Regions from separate parts of the Thermoanaerobacterium xylanolyticum LX-11 genome, predicted to be linked through region 3. Evidence: riboswitches for the same ligand, from Rfam matches in the RefSeq annotation. Region 3 holds a riboswitch; each other region holds the start of a gene.

Evidence for each region. Region 3 has a riboswitch for fluoride ahead of crcB (fluoride efflux transporter CrcB). Riboswitches for the same ligand answer to the same signal wherever they lie in the genome.
Region 1: linked by a shared signal. The riboswitch ahead of eno (phosphopyruvate hydratase) and the one ahead of crcB (fluoride efflux transporter CrcB) in region 3 are both predicted to bind fluoride.
Region 2: linked by a shared signal. The riboswitch ahead of THEXY_RS03095 (MutS-related protein) and the one ahead of crcB (fluoride efflux transporter CrcB) in region 3 are both predicted to bind fluoride.

What each region holds. Positions count from the first base shown of each region.
Region 1 is NC_015555.1:624,722-630,461, forward strand. Features, by position in the region: gene THEXY_RS03105 (cation:proton antiporter) at 1-846, shown strand, start outside; gene THEXY_RS03110 (universal stress protein) at 848-1,267, shown strand; gene THEXY_RS03115 (dynamin family protein) at 1,367-3,106, shown strand; fluoride riboswitch at 3,187-3,248, shown strand; gene eno (phosphopyruvate hydratase) at 3,309-4,595, shown strand; gene THEXY_RS03125 (MFS transporter) at 4,730-5,740, shown strand, end outside.
Region 2 is NC_015555.1:618,334-624,042, forward strand. Features, by position in the region: gene THEXY_RS03080 (geranylgeranyl reductase family protein) at 16-1,173, shown strand; gene THEXY_RS03085 (copper ion binding protein) at 1,255-1,479, shown strand; gene cysK (cysteine synthase A) at 1,630-2,562, shown strand; fluoride riboswitch at 2,633-2,696, shown strand; gene THEXY_RS03095 (MutS-related protein) at 2,760-4,295, shown strand; gene THEXY_RS03100 (MutS-related protein) at 4,292-5,709, shown strand, end outside.
Region 3 is NC_015555.1:50,584-70,704, reverse strand. Features, by position in the region: gene THEXY_RS00350 (glycoside hydrolase family protein) at 1-974, opposite strand, end outside; gene THEXY_RS00345 (glycosyltransferase family 4 protein) at 992-2,170, opposite strand; gene THEXY_RS00340 (nucleotidyltransferase family protein) at 2,185-3,219, opposite strand; gene ymfI (elongation factor P 5-aminopentanone reductase) at 3,429-4,166, opposite strand; gene THEXY_RS00330 (hypothetical protein) at 4,278-4,520, opposite strand; tRNA gene THEXY_RS00325 (tRNA-Gly) at 4,872-4,946, opposite strand; tRNA gene THEXY_RS00320 (tRNA-Asn) at 4,973-5,047, opposite strand; rRNA gene rrf (5S ribosomal RNA) at 5,055-5,163, opposite strand; rRNA gene THEXY_RS00310 (23S ribosomal RNA) at 5,214-8,582, opposite strand; rRNA gene THEXY_RS00305 (16S ribosomal RNA) at 8,916-10,503, opposite strand; gene THEXY_RS00300 (DUF1657 domain-containing protein) at 10,840-11,088, opposite strand; gene THEXY_RS00295 (pro-sigmaK processing inhibitor BofA family protein) at 11,176-11,448, opposite strand; gene THEXY_RS00290 (DUF2508 family protein) at 11,501-11,767, opposite strand; gene THEXY_RS00285 (HD-GYP domain-containing protein) at 11,816-12,997, opposite strand; gene crcB (fluoride efflux transporter CrcB) at 13,040-13,411, opposite strand; gene crcB (fluoride efflux transporter CrcB) at 13,411-13,812, opposite strand; fluoride riboswitch at 13,869-13,929, opposite strand; gene recR (recombination mediator RecR) at 13,984-14,583, opposite strand; gene THEXY_RS00265 (YbaB/EbfC family nucleoid-associated protein) at 14,597-14,932, opposite strand; gene dnaX (DNA polymerase III subunit gamma/tau) at 15,002-16,594, opposite strand; gene THEXY_RS00255 (HD domain-containing phosphohydrolase) at 16,653-18,545, opposite strand; RNA gene ffs (signal recognition particle sRNA large type) at 18,700-18,965, opposite strand; tRNA gene THEXY_RS00250 (tRNA-Ser) at 19,102-19,195, opposite strand; tRNA gene THEXY_RS00245 (tRNA-Ser) at 19,208-19,297, opposite strand; gene THEXY_RS00240 (nucleoside deaminase) at 19,301-19,729, opposite strand; tRNA gene THEXY_RS00235 (tRNA-Arg) at 19,744-19,820, opposite strand.

The DNA.
Region 1 (5,740 bases), 570 kb from region 3:
GCTTTTGCTTTTACGCATTTTGTTGCAGATTGGACTCTTAAAGCTTCTGAAATTGCTGGCATTGCTCTTTCAACAACTTCTGTTGCAGTTGTGTATGCTGTAATGGTGGAAAGTGGACTTAATGAAACGGAACTTGGGAAAATTATTTTAGCTGCTTGTTTTATCAATGATCTTGGTACAGTTTTAGTGCTTGGGATACTTTTTGCAAACTATAACAAGTGGATGTTGTTATTTGTAGTTATTACAGTAGTAGTAGCTGTATTTATGCCCTCTGCTACAAAAAAATTCTTTGCAGTATATGGCAATAAAGTAGGGCAATTAGAAATAAAATATCTATTTTTCTTTCTATTTTTAACAGGTGGATTAGCCTCTATGGCAAATAGTGAAGCTGTTCTTCCGGCATATATACTTGGATTAATGGTATCAGGTTTTTTTGTAAAAGAAAAGAATTTATTATTCCGTATGAGATCAATAGCATTTGCTATTTTTACACCTTTTTACTTTATAAAAGCGGGATTATACGTCTCTCTTCATGGTGTAATAGTAAATATTCTTTTGATTGTTATATTACTTTTAATTAAAATTGCAACAAAATATATAGCGGTAAAACCAACTACTATGGTATTTAAATTTTCAAAACAAGAAGGAATGTATACAACTCTTCTAATGTCTACAGGTCTTACTTTTGGAACAATATCAGCAATGTTTGGATTAACTCATAAAATAATAACAAGTAATCAGTACACTATTCTTGTTACTGTAGTTATTTTAAGTGCAATTGTACCTACATTAATTGCAGAAAAATTTTACAGACCGCAAGATTATGATATAGAAAGGAAGATTTAGAATGTTTAAAAAAATTTTACTTGCGTATGATGGGTCGGAATATGCAAATAAAGCATATGAATTTGTTTTAGAATTAGCGCAAATAAATAATAGTGAAGCATATTTGATATCGGTTGCTAATATTCCGGAATTTGTAAATTCAAAAGACGAAGTAGATGAGGCTTTAAATTCAGCAAAATTATATTATGGGAAGATACTTGGAAATGCAAGGAAATTGGCTAATGAAAAAGGGATAAAAGTATTTACAGAAGTGATAACAGGTCATCCTGTGGATTCAGTAATCCGCTTTGCAGAAAAACATGGATGTGACTTGATAGTTGTGGGTGAAAAAGGTAATAGCGGTGTAAAAAGGTATATTATTGGAAACGTTGCAGAAAACATAGCAAGGCATGCAAAATGTTCTGTTCTTATTGTAAAATAATATGTAGTGGCTATATAAAATTTGAAATTCAGGTATGTCAATACCTGAATTTCAAATTTACAATATGGATGTAATCCAATGAAGGAGCGATATAGTAGTATGAGGAAAAAATTAGATGAAATATTTGAAAAAGTAGAAAGTATATCAAAAGATATAAGTGTTGAAGCAATAGAAGATGCTATATCAGATATTAAAGATAAATTTAGCAGTAATGTCTTTTATCTTGTAGTGTTAGGACAATTTAAAAGAGGAAAATCGACATTCACCAATTATATATTGGGAATTGATATGCTTCCTACAGGAGTCGTTCCCTTAACATCTGTTATAACAAAAGTTCAATATAGTATTGAAGTATGGGCAAAAGTACTGTACGAAGATGGTAGGATTGATAATATTGATGTAAAAGAATTGGATTTATACTGCACAGAGAAGAACAATCCTAAAAACATAAAAAAAGTCAAAGAGATACATATAGGATATCCTTTTGAGTTTGTAAGCAATGATGTAGTAATTATAGACACACCTGGTATTGGATCGGTATACAAGCATAATACAGATGTCGCATATGGTTATATAAATAAAGCTGATGCTGTGATTTTTTTACTTTCGGTGGATCCTCCTATAAGTGAATTGGAAAAAGAGTTTTTGTCTCAAATATCAGAGAATGTCAACAAGATATTTTTTGTTTTAAACAAAATTGACTATGTAAGTGAAATAGAATTAGATGAGATAATTAAATTTAATGAAAATATTATAAAAGAAATTACGAAGCATGATAATATTATTATATATCCAATTTCTGCTAAATTGGCGTTAGAAGGCAAAATTTCGAAAGATAATGAAGCAATTGAAAAGAGTAGAGCAAAAAAGCTTGAAGTTGACTTACAAAATTTTCTAATGACAGAAAAAGAAAAAGTATTGCTTGAAAGTTATGCTAAAAATATTGATCGGATCATTTCAATGTGCCAAACTTTTATTGAAAGCAGCATAAAATTAAAACAAATTCCTTTAGAACATTTAGAATCTAATATAAAAGCCTTTGAAAACTTTATTAGAAAAGTTGAGAAAAATAAAAATGAAATATATTTATTATTTCAAGGCGACATGAAAAATATTTTACAAAATTTTGATGAGAAAGTCGAGGAATATAAACAATATTTAAGCTTGAGAGTTTCAGAAAGAACAAAAGAACATTATAACAGCATTTTAAAATTAAGTAGAATTGATCAGAAACGAGAACTTGAGGAATATGTTGAAAAAACAATAGTAGAAGAATTTGAAATAATAAAAATGGAAATTGAAAGGGATATTGAGAAACAGTATAATGTGGCATTATCAAATTATTTTTCAAGGATTAATGAAGTCATTGATGAAATAAAATCTGTGGCAAATGAGTTGTTTGGTATAGATTTAGAATATTTTAAGTGCAGAGATGGAATTACATCAGAAAGTAAATTTACGTACAAAATAGGATATGATGTAGATGCATTGGAAATCGATCCGGTAATTTTTACTTATTTCTTGCCCAAAAAAATTGCTGGCAAGATTATATTAAATGGTATTGTAAGCAGGATTCATGTAGATATTGATAGAAATTTAGGCCGTATAAGATATGATTTGTTAAGAAGAATTGAAGAAAGTTTTAGTGAATTTGAAAAGGATATGAATTCAAAATTGCAATCTATGTTTGAAACGGTTAAAAAACTTCTTGCTAAAACAAAAACTAATTATGAACTTGACAAAGATAGCTTTCAAAAAGAAAAAGATTTGTATCTAAATATGTTGAAAAATATTTACGAATTGAAAAGCAAATTAAATGATATAATTGCCAAAAATTAGGCAATCATCCTAAAAAGATATTGACTTCTACAATTAATTTGTTTAAACTATAGTTAGAAAATTATAGTTAAAAGTAAATAATTTTATTAGGTGATGAAGCTCACCTTAATTGCTAATTTTAGCTGATGGCTTCTATATAAGTATAGGAGTTATCAGCTTTTATTATTATAAATTTAAAATTATCTAAAGGAGGATACATATTATGCCACGAATTACTTCAGTAAAAGCAAGGGAAATTTTAGATTCAAGAGGGAATCCTACAGTAGAAGTTGACGTTATATTGGAAAATGGTATTATAGGAAGGGCAGCCGTTCCTTCTGGAGCTTCTACAGGTACAAAAGAAGCCGTAGAATTAAGGGAAAATGACAAAAAGAGATATCATGGCAAAGGTGTTAAAAATGTAGTTGACAATGTCAACAACATTATTGCAAAAGAGATTACTGATATGGATGTATTTGAACAAAGAAAAATAGATCATTTGCTTATTTCATTAGATGGCACAAAAAACAAGTCAAAGCTTGGTGCGAATGCAATTTTAGGTGTATCGTTGGCAGTGGCTAAGGCAGCATCGAATTATTTAAATATACCGCTTTTTAAGTATATTGGAGGCACAAATTCGTACGAACTGCCGATGCCAATGATGAATATATTAAATGGAGGAAAACATGCAGACAATACTGTTGATGTCCAGGAGTTTATGATTGTTCCTATTGGTGCAGATAGTTTTTCGACTGCATTGAGAATGTGCTCAGAAGTTTATCAAACTTTAAAAAATGTTTTAAAAAGCAGGGGCTTTAGCACATCTGTAGGTGATGAAGGTGGGTTTGCTCCGAATCTTTCGACAAATGAAGATGCATTGAAACTTTTAATCGAGGCAATAGAAAAAACAGATTACAGACCAGGAGAAGATGTAGCTATAGCGATTGACCCTGCTGCGTCTGAGTTTTATATTGATGGAAAATATGTATTTGAAGGTGAAAAAGTAAGTCGTACATCAAGTGAGTTGATTGATCTCTATTCAGAATGGATTAATAAATATCCTATTGTGTCCATTGAAGATGGACTTGCAGAGGATGATTGGGATGGATGGGCATTGCTTACGTCTCAGCTTGGTGGCAAGATTCAATTAGTAGGTGATGATATTTTTGTTACAAATCCAGAGATATTTAAAGAGGGTATAGAGAAAAATATTGCCAATTCTATTTTAATTAAGTTGAATCAAATAGGCACTTTATCAGAGACATTGGATACAATACAAATGGCTCAGAAAGCTAACTATACTACTGTTATTTCCCACCGCTCAGGTGAAACAGAAGATACAACAATGGCAGATGTAGCAGTAGCAGTAAATGCTGGACAGATAAAAAGCGGTGCTCCATGTAGGACTGAAAGAATAGCTAAGTACAATCAGCTTTTAAGGATTGAAGAGTTATTGGGAGATAGCGCTGTATTTAAAGGAAAAGATATATTTTATAATTTAAGGAAATAACTATAGAGTTTAGAAAGGATGGCTAACAGCATCATTAATTAATGACTGTTGTTAGCCATTTTGGTCTAATTTATTAATTAAAATAATTAGCGAGAAGAGCAATAAAAAAAGGACCACAGCAAAAAGGATTTGATATGATGAAAATTGATGATAAAGATAAAAAAGTGGCAATTAGTGTTATACTTCTACTTGGTATAGTTAGTGCATTTGGAGATATAACTTATGAAGGTGCAAGAAGTGTGTATGGTCCATATTTGAAGTTGTTAGGTGCAAATGCACTAATCGTTGGCATTGTTACGGGTATTGGTGAATTTTTGGCGTCTGCTATTAGAATACCAGTAGGATATGCTATAGATAAGACATCAAAACCATGGCTTTGGACGATATTAGGATATGGAATGCTTATTTCTGTACCTCTTTTAGCTATTACAGGTAAATGGCCAATAGCAGCGCTGTTAATAATATTGGAGCGAACCGGAAAAGCAATAAGAAGTCCAGGAAAAGATACTATTTTATCACATGTAAGTAAAAAAATAGGAACTGGATTAGGTTTTGGATTACATGAGTTGCTTGATCAAATTGGTGGTATTATAGGACCTTTGATTTTTACTTTTGTTATATCTTTTGCTGGTAGTTATAAGACGGGCTTTATTTTGATGTGGATTCCAGCAATACTTACTGTTATATTTGTAATATACGCTCGAAGCAAAGTCACTAATCCTGCAGAATTGGAGAAAAATACAAAAAATGCATCTAAAAATGTAGATTTGTTGAATAAAAACTTTTCAAGGCAGTATTTATATTACATGCTTTTTATATTTTTTGCAATGCTCGGATTTGCTAATTATCCGATTATTTCATATCATTTTTTGAGTCATAAAGTGTTAAGCCAAGATGCTATTCCACTTTTGTACGCATTAGCAATGGCGGTAGATGGAGTAAGTGCAGTATTCATTGGAAAATTTTATGACAAGAAAGGTTTTTTGTCGTTAGCAGTGCTTCCAATATCGACCTTTTTGATGACTTTCATGGTCTTTTCAAATATGCCAGTTTTGGCTATCGTTTCAATGCTTATATGGGGATTTATTACAAGTATGCAAGAAACTACGATGAGGTCTGTAATTACCGATATTACGTATATTTCT
Region 2 (5,709 bases), 560 kb from region 3:
TTAGAGGTGAAAGAAATGTATGATGTAATTATTGTTGGTGGAGGACCTGCAGGATCTACATTAGGAAGAAAGCTGTCTAAAGAAGGATATAAGGTATTGTTGATAGAAAAGCATGTTTTTCCGAGGTACAAAGCCTGCGGTGGCGGAATAACTAAAAGGTGTTACAAATTATTAGATATTGATATAAGCCAATGCGTAGAAGATATTACAAATGAAATCATTTTTAGATTTCCTAATGATAGAACAATAGCTTTGCAGACTGGTGAGCCCATAATATACCAAGTAGATAGGACTAAATTTGATAAATATTTAATAGATAAAGCAGCTTATCATGGGTGTGAAATATATGATGGTGAATTATTTTATGACTTTTATCAGCATGATAAGGGACTTGTCGTTGTGACAGACAGGGGTGAATATGAGACAAAGGTTTTAGTAGGTGCAGATGGAATAAACAGCAATGTGGCACATAAAGCAAACTTAATAAATGGCAAAAAAGGCATAGCACTTGAAGGTGAAGTATACGTGGATAATAGCTTAATCGATGGATTAAAAGGGAAAGTTGTGGTAGATTTCAATGCAATAAGATATGGGTATGGATGGGTATTCCCCAAAGGTGACAGATTGTCTATTGGTGTCGGGACTTTTTTAAACAAAGTTTCAGACATAAAAGAAATGCTATCTAAAATGATAGAGGAAAATGTGGACGGAAATATAAAAGACTGCAAAATTTACGGGCATCAGTTGTCGTTTCCTGATGGGAGCGATGGTGTATTTAACAACGATAAAATAATATTGATTGGAGATGCTACAAGGCTTGCTGATCCATTTACAGGCGAAGGAATATACAATGCTTTGCTTACTGCAGACATATCATTTGATGTTCTAAAAAAGCATTTCAGTGGAGAATGTGGATTGGATGAATACACTATTAGACTCAATAGAGAAGTTGTGCCAGATGTTGGTTGGGCATATAGATTAGCGCAATTTACTTACAATAACATGGATTTCATAGAAAAATCAGTAAGATATTTTCCTAATGTGCTATCATACTTTGTAGATATAATGATGGGTGATAATACATATAAGAATTTTAAATTAAAAGTTCCAATGTATTCACTGCGGGTAATGACTTCTAAGACGAAAATTAAAGTAGAAAAAAACGTGTCATGAAGTAATTGACTTTAAACTGTAGTTAAATTAAACTATTTATAGGTGATACCCCTTATGAGTATATGAAAGGAGAATTTAAATATGGGTTTGTTTGGTTCAAAAGGTGAGACTACAACGATTGATGTGAGAGGCATGTCATGCAACCATTGCAAAATGACTGTAGAGAAAGCATTAAAAGGTCTTGATGGAGTGTCAAAAGCGACAGTAGACTTGGATAAGGCCAATGCAACTGTAACATACGATCCTAAAAAAGTTACTATAGATGACATGAAAAAAGCGATTATTGACGCAGGATATGAAGCTTAATATTTTTATTTATGCTTAACCGCTAATGCGGTTATTTTTTATATTTAATGTATAATAAGTTTAAAAATGTTATTTACAAAAGGCTTTTTTTGCTATATAATTATTACATAAAATCCAATCGGAATAGTATAATTTAAAGGAGAGGATATAATGGCAAAGATTGCAAAAAACCTTACGGATTTAATAGGCAATACGCCGCTATTGGAATTATCAAACTACAATAAAGAAAATAATCTTGAAGCAAGGCTTATAGCAAAATTAGAGTACTTTAATCCATTAAGCAGCGTAAAGGACAGAATCGGATATGCTATGATTAAAGATGCAGAAGAAAAGGGGCTTATAAACAAAGACACTGTTATTATTGAGCCAACCAGTGGCAATACAGGAATAGCGCTGGCTTTTGTTGCAGCGGCTAAGAAATACAGATTAATATTGACTATGCCTGAGACTATGAGCATTGAAAGAAGAAATTTGCTTAAAGCGCTTGGTGCTGAAATAGTTTTGACTCCAGGGGCGGAAGGCATGTCTGGAGCTGTAAAAAAGGCTGAGGAGCTGGCAAAGCAGTACGGAAATGCATTTATACCGCAACAGTTCAAAAACCCTGTCAATCCAGAAATACATAGAAAGACAACAGCAGAAGAAATATGGAGAGACACTGATGGCAATGTGGATATATTTGTTGCAGGCATTGGCACAGGTGGGACAATTACAGGCGTTGGTGAGGTTTTAAAATCAAGGAAACCTGATGTAAAGATTGTAGCAGTTGAGCCTGCTGATTCTCCAGTTCTATCTGGTGGAAGACCTGGTCCACATAAGATACAAGGTATAGGCGCGGGATTTGTACCTGATGTCTTGAATAGAGAAATCATTGATGAGATATACCAGGTTAAGAATAATGAGGCATTTGAGACGTCAAGAGCATTGGCAAAATCTGAAGGATTATTAGTTGGAATATCATCAGGTGCAGCCGCATTTGCAGCGACTCAGATTGCAAAGAGGCCAGAAAATAAAGGCAAGACGATAGTCGTATTGCTTCCCGATACAGGTGAAAGATACCTGTCAACAACACTGTATCAAGATTAATGAAAGGATAGTATATTGATCAAAAAAGTTCTTCCATATTGATGAATAAAATGATATAATATACTTGACAATAAAAGAAGAGGATGAAGCTCCCTCATTTAATTTGCTGAAAAGCTGATGGCTTCTACAAATAATGTAGATAGCTATCGGCTTTTTATATTATTTTGCTACTTTAATTAGTTCAGGAGGTGTAACAAATGGCGTTTCAAAGTATATTGTTTATAAATGCTGAAGATATTACAAACGTTGATTTATTAAATGAACCAGTATTTTTTAAAGATTTGAACATTGATCAAATAATAGATGCAATAACATTCGGTAGAAACGAATATAACCTTAAACCGTTTTTTTATAAATCGCCTATTAACAAAGAAACAATCGTATATCGCCAAGAAATAATGAAAGAATTAGAAAACAATTCGCTTTTTATGTCTGTAAAATCTTTTTCTGAAAAATTTCAGCATATGAGGGAAGCTTTAAAAAAGATTGATAAGATTTATTATAAATATCAAAAGGAAAGATGGTTTTTAGATGCAGTTAATTTATATGTTGATGCTGTAGTTTCTTTTGCTAATGATTTAACACATATAGATTTAAATTCTACTGGCTTTATTGCATTTCGAGAATACATTTTAAATTATGTTAATAGTAATTCTTTTGTATCTTTGAATGAAGCGACAAAAAAACTTGAAGAGGACTTATCATCTGTAAAGTACAGCATACTCATAAGAGGAAACAGTATAAAAGTAAGCAAATACGAATCAGAGATAAATTATAGTAACATTGTGGAAGAAACCTTTAAAAAGTTTAAAGAAGGAGAGGTAAAAGATTATAGGAAGAAGTTTTCAGAGTACGATGATATGAATCACGTGGAAGCAAAAATTTTAGATTTGGTAGCCCAACTTTATAAAAAAATATTTGAGGAGCTTGATGATTACTGCATTAAAAATAGCCATTTTATAGATGATAAAATCGGTACATTTGAACGTGAGGTACAGTTTTACATGTCATATTTGGAATTTATTTCAAAGTTTAAAGATGTAGGATTGAAATTTTGTTATCCACAGGTTGAAAGCCAATCAAAAGAAGTTTTTGACTATGGGTGCTTTGATTTGGCATTAGCTAATAAACTTATTTCTAATAAATCGACAGTCGTCACAAACGATTTTTACTTAAGTGGCAATGAGAGAATCTTTGTTGTATCTGGGCCTAATCAAGGTGGTAAAACGACATTTGCCAGGACATTTGGACAAGTTCATTATCTTGCCAGCATTGGATGCCCTGTTCCAGGATATAAAGCGCGGCTATTTTTATATGACAATATCTTTACACACTTTGAAAGAGAAGAAAATGTAAATGAACTCCACGGAAAATTAGAAGATGAATTGATTAGGATTTATGATATTCTCTCAAAAGCTACGTCAGATAGCATTGTTATACTGAATGAAATATTTACTTCTACTACTCTGGAAGATGCTATTTTTCTCAGCAAAAAGGTAATGGATAGAATTATAGATCTGGATTTGCTTTGTGTTTGGGTTACATTTATAGATGAATTATCCACTTATAACGAAAAGACTGTAAGTGTAGTTAGTACGGTCGTACCTGATAATCCATCGCTTAGAACCTATAAGGTTGTAAGAAAGCCTGCTGATGGTTTGTCTTATGCCATTACAATTGCGGAAAAATACAGACTTACCTATGAGCATATTAAGGAGCGTGTAAACAGATGAAGACATTTTTGCTGTACAAAAATCGCGATTTTGATATGAAACAGGAATTGCCATGGAATGAACAAATATTGGTACAGGATTTGGGATTGAATGCGGTTTTTGATGCTATGGCACAAGGTGATGAGTTTTTGTACGATGTAGCTTATAAAGTCATTCTAACAAGTATAAATGATGTAAATGAGATAATTTATCGTCAGGATATTCTCAAAGATTGTCTAAAATATCCCTCTATAATAAGAAGCATTTATGACATTGCGGTAGAAACATTGGAAAATGAGAAAAAAAATTTTTGGAGCATTTTTAGCAGCTATCCATCGTCAATTTTGCATAGCTCAATTGAGCTTATGTACATGTATGTTGATATGCTTATTAAATTGAGAAAGATTGCGGAAGAACATTTTCACAAATTTGAATCAGAAGGTTTTAAATCATTATTTTCAATGCTACAAAAAGAATTAAATGATGAGTACATTGAAACTGTAAAAACACATTTAAAAGAATTGAAATTTGAAAATGGAGTATTGATAAGTGCGGAATTGGGAAAAGGTAATAAAGGGATTAATTACATTCTCAGAAGGCCTAATGAAATCAAACAGAGTTTAATTGAAAAGATTTTTTCCAAAAAGGCTTCGGCTTTTACTTTTTACATTGCCGATCGGGATGAAAGTGGCATGAAGGCTTTATCAGAATTAAAAGATAGAGGCATAAATCTTGCAGCAAATGCTTTAGCGCAGTCTGCAGATCACATTAATGGCTTTTTTAAAATGCTTAAAACAGAATTAGCCTTTTATGTAGGATGCATTAATCTGTATGAAGAACTTACTAAAATAGGTGAACCTATATGCTTTCCTGTGCCTTTATCTGCAGAGAATAGAAGACACTCTTATTCGGGTTTATATGATATAAGCTTGTCTCTGACGATGAAAAAGAAAGTAGTGTCAAATGATTTGAATGCTGACAGAAAAGATCTTTTCGTCATAACAGGTGCTAACCAAGGGGGAAAAACGACATTTTTAAGAAGCATTGGCCTGGCGCAGTTAATGATGCAGTCTGGCATGTTTGTGGGAGCAGAGAAATTTTCATCAAATATATGTATTGGATTATTTACACATTTTAAAAGAGAAGAAGATGAAGAAATGAACAGCGGTAAATTAGACGAAGAATTAAGCAGGATGAGTGATATTGTTGATAATATAAAGCAAAATTCCATGATACTTTTTAATGAATCATTTGCAGCTACAAATGAAAGGGAAGGCTCAGAGATTTCAAGACAGATAATAAGTGCATTACTGGAAGTTAAAGTAAAGATATTTTTTGTCACTCATCTTTATGAATTATCACGCAGCTTGTACGATAAAAAAATGGACAATGCGATTTTTTTAAGAGCCGAAAGAAAACCTAATGGTGAAAGATC
Region 3 (20,121 bases):
CCTTCATTGCTATTTACACCATCTTCTGTTATACCATCGCTGCAGCCTCCACTATCTTCGTCGTATAAGCTTAATCCTTTTGAGTTTTTTCCGTAAAACCATTTGTCACAGTCTATGGCTCTTTTTTTGTATTTTTCATCGCCTGTCAATTTATAAGCATCTATATACATGAGAGCCATTGTATACGCTTCTACAGGCTGCTCATCATATTCTGCAATGTTTTTGCCCTTTCTATACCATCCTTTGCATCCAACAGCTTTAAAATAGCCATTTTTAAAGCAAACACTATCCAGAAAATCAACTGTTTTTAAAGCGACATCCAGAATTTCCTCGTCTTTAACGATTGAAAAATACTTTAGAAGCGATAATGGAATGATTCCATTATCGTACGACACTACATCTTCAAACCACTGCCAATCTTCATTTGAATTTTTTTTGTACTCCTCGATGATATCGTACGCCAATTTATCCATCTTTTTTCTGACAAAATCTTTATCTAAATTCTTAAAAGAATTGTAAACATAGTATAAACCTATTAAGGTGTATGCTTTACCTCTGATGTAATTTAGAATATCTACTAAAGGCAATGATTTCTCAATCATCTTATATGCAGGCAACTTTACCCTTTCATCAATATCTGCATTTATTAAATACCCTAAAGCCCAAATGCACCTGCCAAAACAATCTTCTGAAAAATCTTCATCAATAAATTTCCTATCAAAAGACATGAAATTTCTAAAACGGCCGTCGTCTTCTTGCGCGTACATCAAAAATGACAAGTATTTTTTAATAAGGTCAATAAACACATCATCTTTGTACTTTTCGTACATCATTGTACAGGCTATCAAAGCCCTTCCATTGTCATCAGTCGTATAACCATATTTAGGATTAGGGACAGAGCCAACAGAGTGCTGCATTATACCTGTATCATCTGTCAGTATAAACAAATGGTTAAACATTTTTTTGCCGTCCACAATACGTCCCTCCTTGTTTATACTGCTTCTTTCGCATCATCCTCTAAATCTTCAAATATTCTCAAGAACAATTCAACATATTCTAATGCAACGTTGTCCCACATCATCGTTTTTCCATAAACTTTTATCTTCTCCTCCATGATTTGCTTTTCGTGGGGATTTTCTATGGCAAAACTTATGCAATTTGCTATAGAATCAGGATTTTTAAATTCCGCCAACAGTCCCCTTCCATCGCTTAAAATTTCTTCAGCGTATTTATATGGAGTTGATACAACTAATTTTCCTAAGCCTGCAGCGTATGCCAATGTTCCACTAACCGCTTGTTCCCTGCCAATGTATGGCGTCAAATATACATCAGAAAGCTTTAAGTATTCGACGATCTCCCTTTTTGTCAGATATTTATTGACAAACTTTACATTGTCGTTTAGATTTAGCTCATTTACCTTCCTTACAAGAAAATCTCTGTAAACTTCACCATCTGACCTGACTATATTGGGATGTGTCTGTCCGAGTATAAGGTACAATATATCAGGATGTTTCTCCTTAACCTTCGCTATAGCTTCTATGCCGTATTCTAACCCTTTTCCAGGACTTATCAGTCCAAATGTGCTTACGACGAATTTTCCTGCATCAATGTTGTATTTCTTTCTCAAACTATCGCCGGACAGCGTTGGCAGATTTGGAACTCCGTGAGGCAATACTACGATTTTTCTTTCATCAACACCATATAAATTGACAAGAAGTGGAATTGTGTTTTTGGCCATAGTAACAACTCTTTTGCTCTTTGTACACAATTCTTTTAAAATGTGCTTTTGCTTATCAAGTGGGTTAGACAATATCGTATGAAGAGTTACGACATAAGGCACTTTTAAATTGTCTACAAGATCCAAAATATATTCGCCCCACTCACCGCCGTAAATACCATATTCATGCTCGATTACTAACAAATCAATTAATAAATCATTTAATTTATTTGCAAGTTCTAAATAGCTATTTCGGTCGTGCTGCTTAAGCCTATAAATAACATCATCACCATAATCATATTCTTTATCGTCTATCGCAATCACTTTTGGTTCATTTATAATTTTAATATCTTTAAGCTCATTTACCAAATCCTGTGTAAATGTAGCTATTCCACATTCTCTCGGTGGAAATGTACTCAAAAATGCAATGTTTATTTCTTTATTCTTTACCATTCATAACACCTCCATCAACTTACAGCATAATCGTTAATACCATTTGCATAAACTTCATCTTCAATTTTCCTCATGCCATCTACCACGCTATTTGAAGCCACAACAGCATTTATCAAATTTACATTTCCTTTAACTTTGACATTGTCCCATAAAACGCTGTGCCTTATAATGCTGTTAGAACCTATATGCGTATTATCACCTATAATCGCATACGGACCTATCTCTGCTTTAGCATCTATTTTGACGTTACTTCCTATAAAAACAGGCTCAACAATTTTTACTGAATTATCGATTATGTTTTTTCTATGTTTAATATCGTGATGGCTTACATCAACATATTTGCAATATTTTTTCAATATGTCAAAGTGGACTTTTTTGTACTTCTCAATTGTTCCTATGTCTATCCAATATCCGTCATACCTATACGCAGCCATTTTATAACCTTTCGATAAAAGTTTTGGATATGTATCCCTTTCTATTGAAACCACTTCATCTTTAGGGATTTCATTTAATAGCTGCGGTTCAAATACGTATATTCCCGCATTTATCCATTTTGAATTAGTCTCGTATGGTTTTGGTTTTTCTTTAAACGCTGTAATGTAATCATTATCGTCATACTCTATTACACCGTATTGCGATGGATCCTCTACTTTAGTCATTGCAATAGTAGCTAATGCTTTTTTTGACTTGTGATACTCCACAAGACTTCTAATATCGATATCACATATAATATCTGAATTTAGTATTAAGAAAGTATCATTGAAAAATTCTTCAGCATTTTTTATAGCCCCACCTGTACCCAATGGTATGTCTTCTTTGATGAATGAAACTTTTACCCCTAATTTTTCACCATTTTTAAAATAATTCTCAATATGATTAGATTTATAGCATGTGCTTATTACAACCTCGTCTACGCCTTGATTTTTAAGTCTTAAAATGGTAGATTCTAATAATGGTCTACCCATTATAGGTACCATAGGTTTAGGAAGAAAATTCGTCAGAGGTCTTAGCCTTGTACCTAATCCTCCTGCCAGCAATAATGCTTTCATTCGAATTCCCCCTTCGTCAATATTTAGTTTTTGTTTAACAATTAGAATTTATAATCGTGTTGCAATCAAAGTACAATGTGAGTTAAATGTGAAGATACATCAGTAGTATTAGCACTCTATATAAACGGCTGCTAACAATTAAAATTATAATCCTTTTAATTCCATAAGTCAAGAGGGTTAAAAAGGTATGTAAACGTTAGAAGCCAACTTTACACAAAGCCTCCATCTACAGTCAATACTTGACCTGTTATAAAGGAAGATTGATCAGATAGCAAAAAAACCACTGCCTTAGCGACTTCATCTGGCATCCCAAGTCTTTCAAGAGAAGTTCTTGTCGACAGATATTTAAGTGTATCATCTGACAAGCTTTTATTCATGTCTGTTTCGATTACACCAGGTGCAACACAATTAACTCTTATATTTGATGGTCCTAATTCTTTTGCTAATGCTTTTGTAAAAGCTATAATAGCACCCTTTGAAGCAGAATATGGCACTTCACAAGATGCACCGTATATTCCCCACATTGATGAAACATTCACAATAGCACCTTTTTTACTTTTTAGCATATACTTTAAAGCGCTTTGTGTACAATTAAACATGCCATTTAAATTCACATCCATCATGTATCTCCAATCTTCTACTGATACATCCATAAAAGGCTTAATTTGTGAAACACCAGCATTATTGACCAAGTAATCTATGCGCCCAAATCTCTCAACTACTTCTTTCATCATCGTTTCTACTTCTTCTCTATTTCTGATGTCTGCTTTAAATACATCTGCATATCCTAAGTTACTTTTTATATGATTCTTTAAACTACATGCACTATCGTAATCTGTATTGTAATGAATTGCCACACATCCGCCTAATTTCGATACTTCTTTACATATAGATGAACCAATGCCTCCAGACCCACCTGTAACAACGACAACTTTACCACTAAACATAAAAACATCTCCTTTAATAAATAAATTAAGCCGCTTATAGATAGGTTATACAAAAGCAAAGCAAAAATCAATAGAAAAAAGGTGTATGAAACACCCATACACCTTTTGTAGTTATTTTTTTATGGCCTCTACTGTATTTTTTGTGGTGCTATAAAGGCCAGATGCCCCAAGCCCCATAGCAGTACCCAACAGAATGCCTTTTAAAATATCACCGGGAGCTATGTAAAGTATTCCTAAAGCTATTCCAAATATTAACGAAATCAATGCTGAATATTTTTTAGGTAAGCCAATTTGTTTTACTACCTCTACCAAACCTATTATCAAAGGTATCAGTGAAACATCGTAAACATCCATAATAAAATCCCCCTAAATACACATTTCTAATAACATTATATTTTGTCCCGCGTTTTTTAAGACATGAAATTAAAGTTTTTGCAGGTCTTGTTAAAAAGGCACATTTGAAAAAAATTATCACCGTTCACAAATTGTTTTTTCTATATACTGCTGGCTCATTACGTTAGATCGGCTAAAGTTGTCTATGCGTTATGACGGCTTTTAACGTACTGACTGCGTTCGCCAAGTATATTATGAAAACAAAATTAATCGCTCTCTTCAATAATATTTTTCGGAAAAATACTTAATAGAAAAGAATGAACAAATAAGATAAAATAAAAAAGACCCCGTTGACTGGAATCTTGATATCATTGGAGCGGATGACGGGATTCGAACCCGCGATCCTCGGCTTGGGAAGCCGATGCTCTACCACTGAGCCACATCCGCAAAATATTCTTTTTTAAATACAAAAATGGCTCCTCAGGTAGGGCTCGAACCTACAACCTACCGGTTAACAGCCGGTTGCTCCACCATTGAGCTACTGAGGAATATATTATCCGGCAGCGACCTACTCTCCCGAGTAATCAGTACCATCGGCGCTGGAGGGCTTCACTTCCGTGTTCGGTATGGGAACGGGTTTTTAACCTCCGCTATTGCCACCGGAAATCTTTCGTTCATTTTTCTTAAATGAACTTTGAATACTGCACAATGCTAAAGGTCAAGTCCTCGACTTATTAGTACCGGTCAGCTGAAAGTATTTCTACTCTTACACCTCCGGCCTATCTACCTCGTCTTCTTCAAGGTGTCTTACTCTGGCACTCAACTCTACCTACTGTAATCTATTTTATTCCCTAACATTTGTACATAGTGCTTTTTCCCTTCAGTAAGTATAGTTGAGTGCCAGATGGGAAATCTTATCTTGAGGTGGGTTTCACGCTTAGATGCTTTCAGCGTTTATCCCTTCCAAACTTGGCTACCCAGCTGTGCAAATGGCTTTGCAACTGGTACACCATCGGTTTGTCCACCCCGGTCCTCTCGTACTAAGGGCAGATCCTCTCAAATTTCCTGCGCCCGCGACGGATAGGGACCGAACTGTCTCACGACGTTCTGAACCCAGCTCGCGTACCGCTTTAATGGGCGAACAGCCCAACCCTTGGGACCTACTTCAGCCCCAGGATGCGATGAGCCGACATCGAGGTGCCAAACCTCCCCGTCGATGTGGACTCTTGGGGGAGATCAGCCTGTTATCCCCAGGGTAGCTTTTATCCGTTGAGCGACGGCAATCCCATTCTCTACCGCCGGATCACTAAGCCCGACTTTCGTCCCTGCTCGAATTGTCTTTCTCGCAGTTAGGCTACCTTCTGCCTTTGCACTCTTTCGCGCGATTTCCTTCCGCGCTGAGGTAACCTTTGGACGCCTCCGTTACTTTTTAGGAGGCGACCGCCCCAGTCAAACTGCCCGCCTGTCAGTGTCCATATGCCGGTTTACGGCTCCTATGTTAGAATTTCGGTAATATCAGGGTGGTATCCCAACGTTGGCTCCATATAGGCTGGCGCCCATATTTCTCTGCCTCCCACCTATTCTGTACAGATATTACTAAAATTCAGTGACAAGCTGCAGTAAAGCTCCATGGGGTCTTTCTGTCCTGTCGCGGGTAACTCGCATCTTCACGAGTACTACAATTTCACCGGGTCCCCCTTCAAGACAGCGCCCAAGTCGTTACGCCTTTCGTGCAGGTCGGAACTTACCCGACAAGGAATTTCGCTACCTTAGGACCGTTATAGTTACGGCCGCCGTTTACTGGGGCTTAAGTTCAGAGCTTCTCCGGCACTCAACTCTATCTACTAAGAGTTTATGCTTTTGGCTATTCTTTCTTTTAACCATCTTCTTGCATTATGAGATTTTTTAATTGCTTTTCTCTCTTTTGGGCATCTTCTTTTGCTTTATATGCTTCATAGTAGATTAGTTCCCATTTATGCCCTTTTGTGTATTTGTTTAGTCCTTTATTATGAGCTTCTACTCTTTTCTTTATATTCTCTGAATAGCCTGTATATATGCCTCCATCTTCATTCTTTATTATATAGACATAATACATTTCTTTCACTCCTAATAGGTATAGTTGAGTGCCGGATGACCCTTCCCCTTAACCTTCCAGCACCGGGCAGGCGTCAGCTCCTATACTTCGTCTTTCGACTTAGCAGAAACCTGTGTTTTTGGTAAACAGTCGCTTGGGCCTCTTCTCTGCGGCCTTTCGGCACTCCTTCTCCCGAAGTTACGGAGTCTTTTTGCCGAGTTCCTTAATGAGGGTTCTCCCGCTCGTCTTTGGATTCTCTCCTCGCCTACCTGTGTCGGTTTATGGTACGGGCACCTTATCCTCGATAGCAACTTTTCTTGGCAGCCCCTTCGAAACTTCGCCTTTCGGCTCCCCTTCACAGCTCTTATGAGCTTTGGTACTTCACTCAAAGCTCTTTTCGTCGCTGCTTGGACGTGCTCTACCAACCGCACGCTTTTCTTATCTCGCTGCGTCCTTGCTTCTCTTTTGACGGATTTCGGTGGTACCGGATTTATTACCGGTTCTCCATCGCCTACGCTTTCGCCTCGGCTTAGGTCCCGACTTACCCTGGGCGGATTATCCTTCCCCAGGAATCCTTAGGCTTTCGACGGTAAGGTTTCTCGCCTTACTCTCGTTACTTATACCGGCATTCTCTCTACTGTACTGTCCAGATTCGCTTTCGCTTGTCCTTCGTCCTGTACAGTACGCTCCCCTACCATTCTTTCTTTAGAATCCGTAGCTTCGGTGGCATGTTTTAGCCCCGTTTATTTTCGGCGCGGGATTTCTCGACCAGTGAGCTATTACGCACTCTTTGAATGTATGGCTGCTTCTAAGCCAACATCCTGGTTGTCTTGGAAATCCTACTTCCTTTTCCACTTAACATGCTCTTTGGGACCTTAGCTGTCGGTCTGGGCTCTTTCCCTTTTGACCACGGATCTTATCACTCGTAGTCTGACTCCCAGGGTCTCAATATGGCATTCGGAGTTTGATAGGGTTCGGTAACCTCTTTGGCCCCTAGTCCATTCAGTGCTCTACCTCCATATTTCCTTCCCCCTGAGGCTAGCCCTAAAGCTATTTCGGGGAGAACCAGCTATCTCCGAGCTCGATTGGAATTTCTCCGCTACCCACAATTCATCCCATGACTTTTCAACGTCAACGTGGTTCGGGCCTCCACCAGATCTTACTCCGGCTTCACCCTGATCATGGGTAGGTCGCACGGTTTCGGGTCTATGATATGCAACTTTCGCCCTTTTAAGACTCGCTTTCGCTTCGGCTCCGCTTTCGCTTAACCTCGCTGCATATCTATAACTCGCCGGTCCGTTCTACAAAAAGTACGTGGTCGTCCGGCTCTCAACTGGACACGCTAGTTCTTTTTTCTTCTCTCTAACATGTTCAGTTGAGTGCCGGACTTCCACTGCTTGTGGACATATGGTTTCAGGTTCTCTTTCACTCCCCTCCCGGGGTTCTTTTCACCTTTCCCTCACGGTACTATGCGCTATCGGTCACTTAGGAGTATTTAGCCTTGGGAGATGGTCCTCCCGTCTTCCCACCGGGTTGCCTATCCTGTGGTACTCTGGATCCCACTCGGTATTTGAAGCTTTCGCCTACAGGGCTTTCACCTTCTTTGGCCTGCCTTCCCAGGTCTGTTCGGCTTCGCTTTTTTATACCTTCTTGTGGTCCTAAACCCCCGGCACTCAATTAGAACTGCTATTTCTCTATTTTTGCTTTTTTAACAATTCTAATTGAGTGCCGGGTTTGGGCTCTTTCCTTTTCGCTCGCCACTACTCAGGAAATCGACTTTTTCTTTCTTTTCCTCGCGCTACTTAGATGTTTCAGTTCACGCGGTGTCCCTTCCTCATGGCTATGTGTTCACCATGGGATGCTTAAGTATTACCTTAAGCGGGTTTCCCCATTCGGAGATCTCCGGATCTGCGTCTGCTTGCGACTCCCCGGAGCGTTTCGCCGCTTGCTGCGTCCTTCTTCGGCTCTAAGTGCCTGGGCATCCACCATACGCCCTTTCTAACTTGACCTATTGTTTCCTCGTTTTTCTTCGTTACCCATATTTGCATTGTGCAGTTTTCAAGGTTCACTTCTCTGAGGGCTTAAACCCTCAAAACTGAACAGTGAGATATCGTATTTATTTTATCGCTCACATAGGCTCCGTGTTCTATGTGTCTTCGATTCTTTTCGCTCGTTTCGCTAACGGCACTTAACGACGTCCTGTCGTAGTGCCTCTCGCGTGGTCCTTCACGCTCGCACGCTTCACTCGCTTCATTCATCGGACACATTTACGAACACTCCGCTATATGTTCGCTCTTAAAATAAATACTCTTTCTTTTCTTTATTGTAGGATTGCTCCTTAGAAAGGAGGTGATCCAGCCGCACCTTCCGATACGGCTACCTTGTTACGACTTCACCCCAATCATTTACCCCACCTTCGGCAGCTCCTTCCTTGCGGTTAGGTCACTGACTTCGGGTGTTGTAAACTCTCGTGGTGTGACGGGCGGTGTGTACAAGGCCCGGGAACGTATTCACCGCGGCATGCTGATCCGCGATTACTAGCAACTCCGTCTTCATGCAGGCGGGTTGCAGCCTGCAATCTGAACTGGGACCTGTTTTCTGGGATTCGCTCCGGATCGCTCCTTCGCTGCCCTCTGTTCAGGCCATTGTAGCACGTGTGTAGCCCAGGGCATAAAGGGCATGATGATTTGACGTCATCCCCGCCTTCCTCCGTGTTATCCACGGCAGTCTCGGTAGAGTCCCCGTCTTTACGCTGGTAACTACCAACAGGGGTTGCGCTCGTTGCGGGACTTAACCCAACATCTCACGACACGAGCTGACGACAACCATGCACCACCTGTCTCACAGCTCCTCTTTCGAGGCACTCCGGTATTTCTACCGGATTCTGTGGATGTCAAGCCCTGGTAAGGTTCTTCGCGTTGCTTCGAATTAAACCACATGCTCCGCTGCTTGTGCGGGCCCCCGTCAATTCCTTTGAGTTTCAACCTTGCGGCCGTACTCCCCAGGCGGGATACTTATTGCGTTAACTCCGGCACGGATTATACTAACCCACACCTAGTATCCATCGTTTACGGCGTGGACTACCAGGGTATCTAATCCTGTTTGCTCCCCACGCTTTCGCACCTCAGCGTCAGTTCAAGTCCAGAGAGCCGCTTTCGCCACTGGTATTCTTCCTGATCTCTACGCATTTCACCGCTACACCAGGAATTCCGCTCTCCTCTCCTTGACTCAAGCTATTTAGTTTCAGATGCATACCCTCGGTTGAGCCCAGGTTTTTCACATCTGACTTTTATAGCCGCCTACGTGCTCTTTACGCCCAGTAATTCCGGACAACGCTCGCCCCCTACGTATTACCGCGGCTGCTGGCACGTAGTTAGCCGGGGCTTTCGTATGGTACCGTCATTATCTTCCCATACTATTGAGCTTTACGACCCGAAGGCCTTCTTCGCTCACGCGGCGTCGCTGTGTCAGGGTTTCCCCCATTGCACAATATTCCCCACTGCTGCCTCCCGTAGGAGTCTGGACCGTGTCTCAGTTCCAGTGTGGCCGTTCACCCTCTCAGGCCGGCTACCCATCGTCGCCTTGGTGGGCTTTTACCCCGCCAACTAGCTAATGGGACGCGGACTCATCCTATAGCGGATTTCTCCTTTCTTCAAGCAATGATGCCATTACTTGACATTATCCGGTATTAGCACCCCTTTCGGGGTGTTATCCCAGTCTACAGGGTAGATTGTCCACGCGTTACTCACCCGTCCGCCGCTATCCGGCACTCAACTCCGCGTTTACTCTTATTTCTCTCTTTTTCTGCTTTCTTTTCTCTTTGCTGTCTTTTTTTCTGTAAGCGCTTAGTTGAGTGCCGGATCGCTCGACTTGCATGTGTTAGGCACGCCGCCAGCGTTCGTCCTGAGCCAGGATCAAACTCTCATGTTTATATCCTTTGCTCGCATATCTCACTGTTCGGTTTTCAAGGTTCATTTCCCTCGCCGCTTATCGCGACATCGTCTATATTACCACATTATCTTCTCTCTGTCAACTGCTTTCTATTTGGTATTTTGTGGTAAATAATTTTAGAATCAATATATATAGTCGAATAATCTGTGCCTTATTAATATACCACATTTATTATTTATATTGCAATGCTCCTATTGCCCAAATTACAGCCAATAATTCATTTTATATCTAATTATCTTATAAATGCTTTATTTTTTCTCGTTTTATGTTAATTTTATGTAAAATTTTTGAGGCATCAATAGATGCCTCAAATACTCATTTTTTATTTGAAAGTATATTTTGCACTTGCTGTGTAGCCTGCTGCTGTTGATTCAATTTGTTATTTGAATTTATATAATTCAACCTATTGTTTAGCATATTTACGTGTCTTTGCATATCTTGCTGCATCTGCTGAAACATCTGCTTAGCTGCTGGATCATCTGTCGCACTGGCAAACTGCGCGTACGTTCCAAGTGCAGACTGTGCTGCAGCAACAGCCTTTTCGATATCGCTTTTTACAGTCATCTTTGTAACCTCCTTAATAAAATATTACCTTTTTTATTATTTCTATTAAGGAGATTATTTACACTTATAATTATTTGGAAATTTATATTACACGATATACTGCAGCACAATAAGCAAAATCACTCCAGGTATGCCTAAAAAGCCTACAACTAAAGCTGTTATAGGATTTATGCCGACATATATTCCAAATGTCTTTCCAGCAATATTTATAAAAAATAAGACTAATGCTCCTACTACTCCATTTAAAATAAGCCTTATAAGAAATTTTCTCGGTACAACCAATAACCACCCAAGTATGTATAATAAAAAAAGTCCCACTACATATGCTATTATTATATTGTATTCAATGCTTAAATTCATAAAAATTCCCCCTTAATACATCCTATGATTATTATATTAAGAGGGGGACAAATTATGATATAAGCGAATTGAAATTATCAAAATTCACACCGTTTTCTTTAGCTTTTTTAAGTAAATAAGTATACTTCTTTCTCAATGACTCTATGTTGTAAATAGCTTGATCAATTAAGTCAGGATCTGTAACACTTTGAAAATACATTTCCGCATCTTTTAACTGTCTCATGGTGTTTTTCACTTCATCTATCAAAGCATCATTTTCATCATTTGTTTCTTCTTTTGTAGCTGATATCTCCCTAAAAATTTTATATAGCGTGCCCATATAATACCTCCTCATCCATATTATTGACAGTTATATGGATGAGTATACTTATTTGTTCACTTTTTGTATTTCTCTTATTATCTCCAGCGATTTCCCATCTACCTTATTTTGCTTGACCAATTTATAGATCACATCGATTGCTTCAATATGTGACACACCTTTTCTATAAGGTCTATCTTCTGTCAGTGCTTGGTATATATCGCAAACAGCCATAAGCCTTGAAATTCCATCAAGGTCTTCTCCAGTAAGTCCTTCTGGATACCCTGAGCCATCCAATTTCTCATGATGATTTGCAGCCCATTCAGCTATATCATCAATTCCTCCTATCTCACGTAGTATTATTTTAGTAAAGTATGTATGTGACTTTATCGTCATAAATTCTTTTTCGGTAAGCTTTCCTGGCTTGTCCAATATTTCATTTGGTATGGCCAACTTGCCCAAATCATGCAAAAGACCTGATATCTTAACCTTTTGAACTGTAATTTGATCGTATCCAGAAATTGTAGCTGCTTTATGAGCAATTTCAGAAATGCCTTTTGAATGGTTGTACGTAAAGTGGCTTTTGTTATCAATTATTTTTGAAAAAACTTCAGCGATATTCTCAAGAGCATCTATTCCGAGCACCATAATTTCATTTTTTATGTACGGTTTTAAGACATCAAACTGATTATAATTTTCATAATCCAGCCAAAACTTTTCTTGTTTCATTAGATCTTTAAACACACTTACCAATAGTGGATTAAACGCCTTTCCGGATTCTAAATCAAGCCATTTCTTTATGTTTTCCCTTGTATCGTACTCATTGAGTTTCTTGGATATAATGCTGTACCTTATGTCAAATTGATCTGCTAAATATATTATCTGTGCTTCTAAAGGAATGGAGTTTCCACTAAGATGGAAATACCCACTTCCATCCCAATTTTCATGATGATACTTGATGATTTCAGAAAACTCATCCCCTTTCGGCATTTCTTTTACAAATTCGCTTCCTTTTAACGAATGCTTCCATGTGCTATCATGGTTAATGTCCTCAACTATATCGCTTTTTCCTATATCGTGTAAAAAGGCAGAATAAAAGATCTTATATTCTTCGTCGTTTTTAACGCCAATATTTCGTGCCAGTCTTATGCCAACATAGGCAACTTTTCTCGCATGTCCAAAATTTCTTTTTTCCATCACATCTAATGATAGCGATAACGCTGAAAGCAATCTAAAATAGTCTAATATCAAAATCTCATACCTCCCTCCTTCTATACTTCTATAATACATTATTTAAAACAAACTTCCAATATAGTATCCTAAAAAAGCGCCAATAAGTCCAACAACGACAGTAACAGATGAATACAAAAATGCATGTATATAATGTTTTTTTCGAAAAAGATCTATTGTCTCATGAGAAAAGGTAGAATATGTAGTAAAAGCACCTATAAATCCTGTCATGATAAACAATTTTACATCATTATCAAATAGATGGATAAGCTTAGGACTTGATAAAAAACTTAATAATAAGGCACCTGTTACGTTTATGATAAATGTTTCTAATGGCACTACAAATTCCCTACTCTCTTTTATGTGTCTGGATATTTCATACCTTAATATTGCTCCCAAAACTCCTCCAAAGCCTACTAACAGCATATTTAGCATCAATTTTCTTCACGCCCTTTAATTATTTTTGCTGTCTTATCTCCTAACTCAAATCCCATAAAAGACATAATAAATCCTATAAGTATTGACAGAAGGACATACGTTACTGCAACTGCGATTCTCCCATTTCTCAGTAGATCCATAGTCTCTTTAGTGAACGTAGAAAATGTAGTGAAGGCACCTATAAATCCTGTCGTAATAGCAAGTCTTATATTGAAATTTATATTAAATTCTTCCAGGGTTAAATTTGAAATATAGCTCAGCAAAAATGACCCAAAAATATTTATAAAAAATGTCTCAATAGGAAATACAGTATGCAATATACTTTGATAATAAGTAGAAATTAAATATCTTAATATTGCCCCAAAAAAGCCGCCTACTCCTATATAGATGTATTCCATGAAAATCACCCTTCCATTTTCATTTTAAGTAATAAATATACTCCTATCAGGTAGTATACCCAATAGGAGCCATTAGCATCATCGCATTTAATGGTGAGCTCCTTCACCAGTCTTAATTATATTATAATCCAAACAAATTTTATGTCAAATTAATTTTCAGTAAACTTTAATTTACATTTCCCTTCTGCCTTCTAAAGCTCTGGACAGTGTTACAGAATCTGTGTATTCGAGGTCACCGCCTACTGGTACACCGTGTGCAATTCTTGTTACCTTTATTCCAAAAGGTTTTATCAGCTTTGCAATGTACATGGCAGTTGCCTCGCCTTCTATATCTGGATTTGTAGCTAATATTATTTCATTGATTTCAGCATCTTTTATCCTCTCCAACAGCTCTTTTATCTTTATATCCTCTGGCCCTATTCCATCCATAGGCGATATTGCACCGTGAAGTACATGGTATAATCCTCGATATTCCCTCGTCTTTTCCATCGCTACTACGTCTTTAGGATCGGAAACTACACATATGGTATGTGTATCCCTCGTCTCGTCACTGCATATACTGCAAAGCTCACTGTCAGTAAAGTTATAGCACTTTTTACAGTATCTTAAATTGTTCTTTGCTTCTAAAATAGCATTAGACAAATTGACAACATCATCTAAAGGCATATCTAAGATGTAAAACGCCAGTCTCTGAGCTGTCTTGCGTCCAATGCCGGGGAGTCTTGATAATTCATCAATAAGCCTTGACAATGACCTCGAATATACGTTCATTAATTAACTCACCTCAGAACAAGCCAGGTATGTTGAAACCTCCTGTTATTTTTCCCATCTCTTCTGCAATCATCTTTTCAGCACTTCTTAAAGCTTGATTTACTGCAGCCAATACAAGATCCTCCAGCATCTCTACATCGTCTTTGTCAACGACATCCGGATCGATCTTTATACTTATAAGTTCCTTTCTGCCATTTGCCACTACCTTTACAGCTCCACCGCCTGCAGACTCCTCAACCGTCTTGTTTTCAAGCTCCTCCTGCATTTTCTTCATTTGCTCCTGCATCTGCTGCGCTTGCTTTATCATGTTGTTCATGTTAAAACCGCCAGGAAATCCTCCTTTAGCCATCCAAATACCTCCTAATTAATTTTGTATTCTCTCTTATTTATATGCTAATTTTGACTTAGTAGTGATTAATCAATCTATTATTTCTACATCGCCAAAATATTTTTTTACTGCCTCAATTAACTGTTCATCTTCATTTTTTTCTTCTATAGCAAAAACTATGTTGTAATCATTACCTGTCAGTCTTTTAATAACATCTTTGATGTAATCTTTATTTTCGATTTTATTAAGTTCTTCTTTATAAAACACATGCTCCTTTGGATATTCTATCACAAAATTGCCATCTTTCAAATACGGTTTGCCTAAGCTTAAAAAAGAAAAAATCATCGGCCTGTCTTTCATTATCATACTTAACAGTTTTTTGAAAACTTCATTTACATTTATCTCAATGTTCTTATCTACTTTATCAACTATATCATCAGTTTTTTTCGCTTCTTTTTTTATCACTACATCATCAAAAACCCCTTCAGATTTTAAAGTTTTATCATTAGCGACAATATCCTTCTCTACAAACGGCATCATCTTACCGCTTTTAATCACATTCTCCAACTTATTTAGTCTATCTAATATGCTGTCTATATCAGGTGAGATTTCCGGATTTATAAGCTTAAGCAATGTTATCTCCAGCATTATTCTGGGAGATTGAGCATATCTTATTTTCCCCTGAAGATCTATCAATTTCTCTAACGCATTTGATAAAAACGCCATATCAAATAAAGATGCCTTCTCGATTACATCATTTATCTCTGTTTCTAATATCTCTTCTGACTCATCACCACATGTTTTGTATACAATCACATCTCTCAAAAAAGATAACAGAGCTTTCACCAAATTATTTACGTCTATGCCGTAAAGCATCAACTTATCTATCTGTTTTATGATTTCTTTTCCATCTCTATCGTTTAAACTATTCACTAAAGCAAACAACGTATCATCATTTACAGTGCCGAGTATATCGCACACATCATCATACGTTAAAACATCGCTGTATGAAGCACACTGCTCAAGTATGCTTATAGCATCCCTCATAGAACCATTTCCATGCTTGGCAATCAGTGCAATTGCTTTACCGTCTATATTTATTTGGCTGTCTTCAGCTATTTTCTTTATATTCTGTGAAATGACTTTCGATGATATCCTTTTAAAGTCAAACCTTTGACACCTTGACAAAATAGTTGCAGGTATCTTGTTTGGCTCAGTTGTAGCTAAAATAAATATCGCATGCTGTGGAGGCTCTTCAAGTGTTTTTAAAAGGGCATTAAAGGCACTGCCAGATAGCATATGGACTTCATCTATAATGTACACCTTGTACTTACATGAAGATGGAGCATATATGATGTTGTCCCTCAATTCTCTCACATCATCAACGCTGTTATTCGACGCCGCATCTATCTCTATTATGTCCATTAGAGAATTGTTATTAGCAGACTCGCATATCTGACATTTGTTGCAGGGCTCCCCATCTACGCTATTAGGACAATTAACAGCTTTTGCAAAAATCTTCGCAACACTTGTCTTGCCTGTACCTCTTGTACCGCAAAAAAGGTATGCATGTCCTATTCGTCCGCTTTTTATCTGATTTTTTAAAGTTCTGACAATATGATTTTGCCCCAAAACTTCACAAAAACTTTTGGGCCTATACTTTCTGTACAGTGATTGGTACATAAAAAAACACCTCATTTACTTAATTGTAACAAAAAAAAGGATACTTTTCTATATCCTTTTAGTTTGCTATTTCCGTTTCTATTTTAATCCTCTCCATCTTTTTTCTATCCCTCATGTAAATAGATATTACGCTGTCAACCACCCTCGGATTAAACTGTGTGCCTTTGTATTTCAACAATTCATTTACAGCCTCGTCAAAGGAAATACCTTTCCTATACGATCTATCAGATGTCATAGCGTCGAATGAATCCGCCACACACAGTATCGCAGCAATCAGCGGTATATTGTCGTCATTAAGCCCAAACGGATATCCTTTCCCATCATATCTTTCGTGGTGCTTTTCAATTCCATCTATTATATCCTTAGATAGTCCAATTGGTTCTAATATTTTTCTGGATATTTTTGGATGTTGTTTTATTTTGTCGTACTCCTCACTTGTAAGTTTTCCAGGTTTGGTAAGTATACTGTCAGCCACTCCTATCTTTCCTATATCATGCAGCAAACCAGCAATTCTTATCTTTTCTATCTCATCTTTTGGCAGTCCCATGCTTTCGGCTATAATTGCAGCGTACTTCGAAACTCTAAGCGAATGCCCTTTAGTATACTTATCCTTTGCCTCAACAGCATGAGCCAAAGCATCGATGGTCCTAAAGTACCAATTCCTCATGTCGTCATATAGATTTGCATTTTCTATGGCAACAGACACACTATCAGCAACAGATCTCAACAAGCTTATATCATTGGCAAGCCTTGAAGTTGTTAATATGTTTAAGATTCCCACAGCCTTATCTTTAGATATGAGTGGAACAGCTATTACGTTTTTTACATTTAATTCTTTCAATCGCAAAAGCAAATTATCATCTATCGGGAATTTATTAGGATCCAAAACAGTAATTTCTTTTGAAACAAGAAGCTTAACATTTTCATCCGACGACAACGACAACTCTTTTAAAAGAGGCATGTCTCTCAATTCCCCTGCTGCTACCATAAGCTCTAATCTTCCTGACTCATTTATTGTCCTTATGGTACAAAGTGGTGAAGAAAGTATGGTGGATATTTTCTCAGCAATAGAATATAGAACATCTCGAGGTTCTAAATTTTTAGTCAGCAATTGCGTCACATTTCCTATAGCCAGAATCTGCCTATTTCTCTCCATTATCTCTTTTTTCGCATTATTGTAATCAGTTATATCCCTCGACAAACCTTGAATTCCCACTATCTCATTTTCATTGTTCTTTATTACCTTAGCTCTCGTTTCTGTAAGAAGTATTGAACCATCTCTTTTTTTGAATTTTATTTCCGCCATGCTTATTCTACCATTCATCAGATCTTCCATGATCTTCTTATCGTCGTCATGAACGAATTCTGTGATTTTTCTGCCTGTCATCTCGTCTGGCATGTAATCTAAATATCTTACTGATCTATTATTAATAAACTCTATATTGTATTCACCATCAGTAAACCAAAGAATATCTGAAATATTGTCTACCAGTGTCCTATACCTTGATTCCGATTTCTCAAGTTCGTTTGTCACAGCTTCCATCTGCTCATAAGACGCCTCAAGCTCTGCATAGTAATCTTGCAATTCATTGTTTTTCTTTAAAAGCTCCTGAGATTCCCTTTTTAACTCTTCATAAGTTGACTTTAGCTTATGTGACATTTCTCTAAAACTTCTTGATAACTCTACAAATTCTTCTGAAACATCTATATCAATATTATAATCGTATTCACCATCTATTATACGTTTAACGCCTTTATTCAACTTTTCTATTGGATATGACAAGTGCTTTGACTCTGTCATTGCTATAAAAGCCGAAATAAACAATATCAAAAAAGAAGCAAATATGTTATTGCCTATGCCTTTTACTATGTGGACAAACGAAAGTAGATATACAAAGACTGAAACTCCGAATATTATGACAAACAAACGATTGCGATAACTTCTAAACATAAATACCTCCCTAAGCAGTAAAAGTCACTATTAGTATAGTCGACAATGCCCAAAAAAACTTTACACAAATTTTAAATATCTGAATATTTTTTGATATAATATTTTTTGTGTATGTATTAAAATTTTTTAGTAAAAGATAATAAAAATAAAAAGGCCGCACACCCGACTCTGTCATGTTACCATAAGCGTTACATAAGCAGTTAACTCCACTCAAGCACTCCCCCGGCACATGAAAGTATTTGCTTACCGTTGCTTCCTTCCAGACCTGGCGGGGTTCACAAATTTCCATTGCGGAGGACTTGAATATCATAATCACTTACTTATGCCAGCCTTACAGTAATCATGCCTCGGCTCGGGAATTCGACCCTGCTATAGCGGATTGCAGGTTACAGGGCACCGCTACCTCCCCATCTAGTACGGCCATGTAAGTCTTTTTTAACTTACAACATTATTTTGTGCAATGCAAGACCTATTATACATCGTCTATATGTAAAAATCAACACATGGATTGAAATTTTTAATGGATGTTATGGATTAAGATGGGAATTACATTTAATGGCGGAGAGAGAGGGATTCGAACCCTCGGTACCCGTTTTGAGGGTACACACGATTTCCAGTCGTGCGCCTTAGACCAGCTCAGCCATCTCTCCATGATATTTCCATGGCGGAGAGAGTGAGATTCGAACTCACGAGGCGGGAATCCGCCCACTCGCTTTCGAGGCGAGCGCTTTCGACCACTCAGCCATCTCTCCAGATCACCTTAGTCTACTAAAAAAATCATTTATCAATTTTTTGCACTCATCTTCCATGATGCCAAAATAAACTTCTGCTTTTTTATTTAAAAGATCATATACAGTACCTGCAGCACCGTTATCACGACTCTCTGCGCCTACATACACTCTTTTTATCCGAGACTCTATTATTGCACCTGCACACATTGGACATGGCTCTAATGTGACATAGAGCGATGCACCATTAAGCCTCCAATCGCCAATGCTTTTGCAAGCATCCTTTATAGCATTGATTTCAGCGTGCTGCGTCGCATCTTTTTCTGTTTCTTTTAGATTGTAGCCTCTGCCAATAATGATGCCATCTTTAACTACAACTGCACCAACCGGCATCTCTCCAAGTTTAAAGCTTATAATAGCCTCATCTATAGCAGCCTTCATAAACTCGTTGTACATCTTAATCACACAAATGGTGCGCCCGAGAGGACTCGAACCTCCGGCACACGGTTTAGGAAACCGTTGCTCTATCCTGCTGAGCTACGGGCGCATGATTTATATTATATATAAATTTTCAAATTTGTCAATATCATAGTGGTGCGCCCGACAGGATTCGAACCCGTGGCCTTTTGATTCGTAGTCCCAATTAGGCCACTTTTTTCGAATATCGTTTATTTCCCTTTAGTGCCTCTAACGCGCACCATTTCAACGTTTCGTTCACTTATATCATTATACAATATATGTTGAAATTAATCAAGTTTTTTCAGTTCGCAACAGAGATTTCGCAATAAAATTCCAGCAAAAAATTTATCTTTACAAGAATTTTTATATTTTACATCTAGTTGAATATA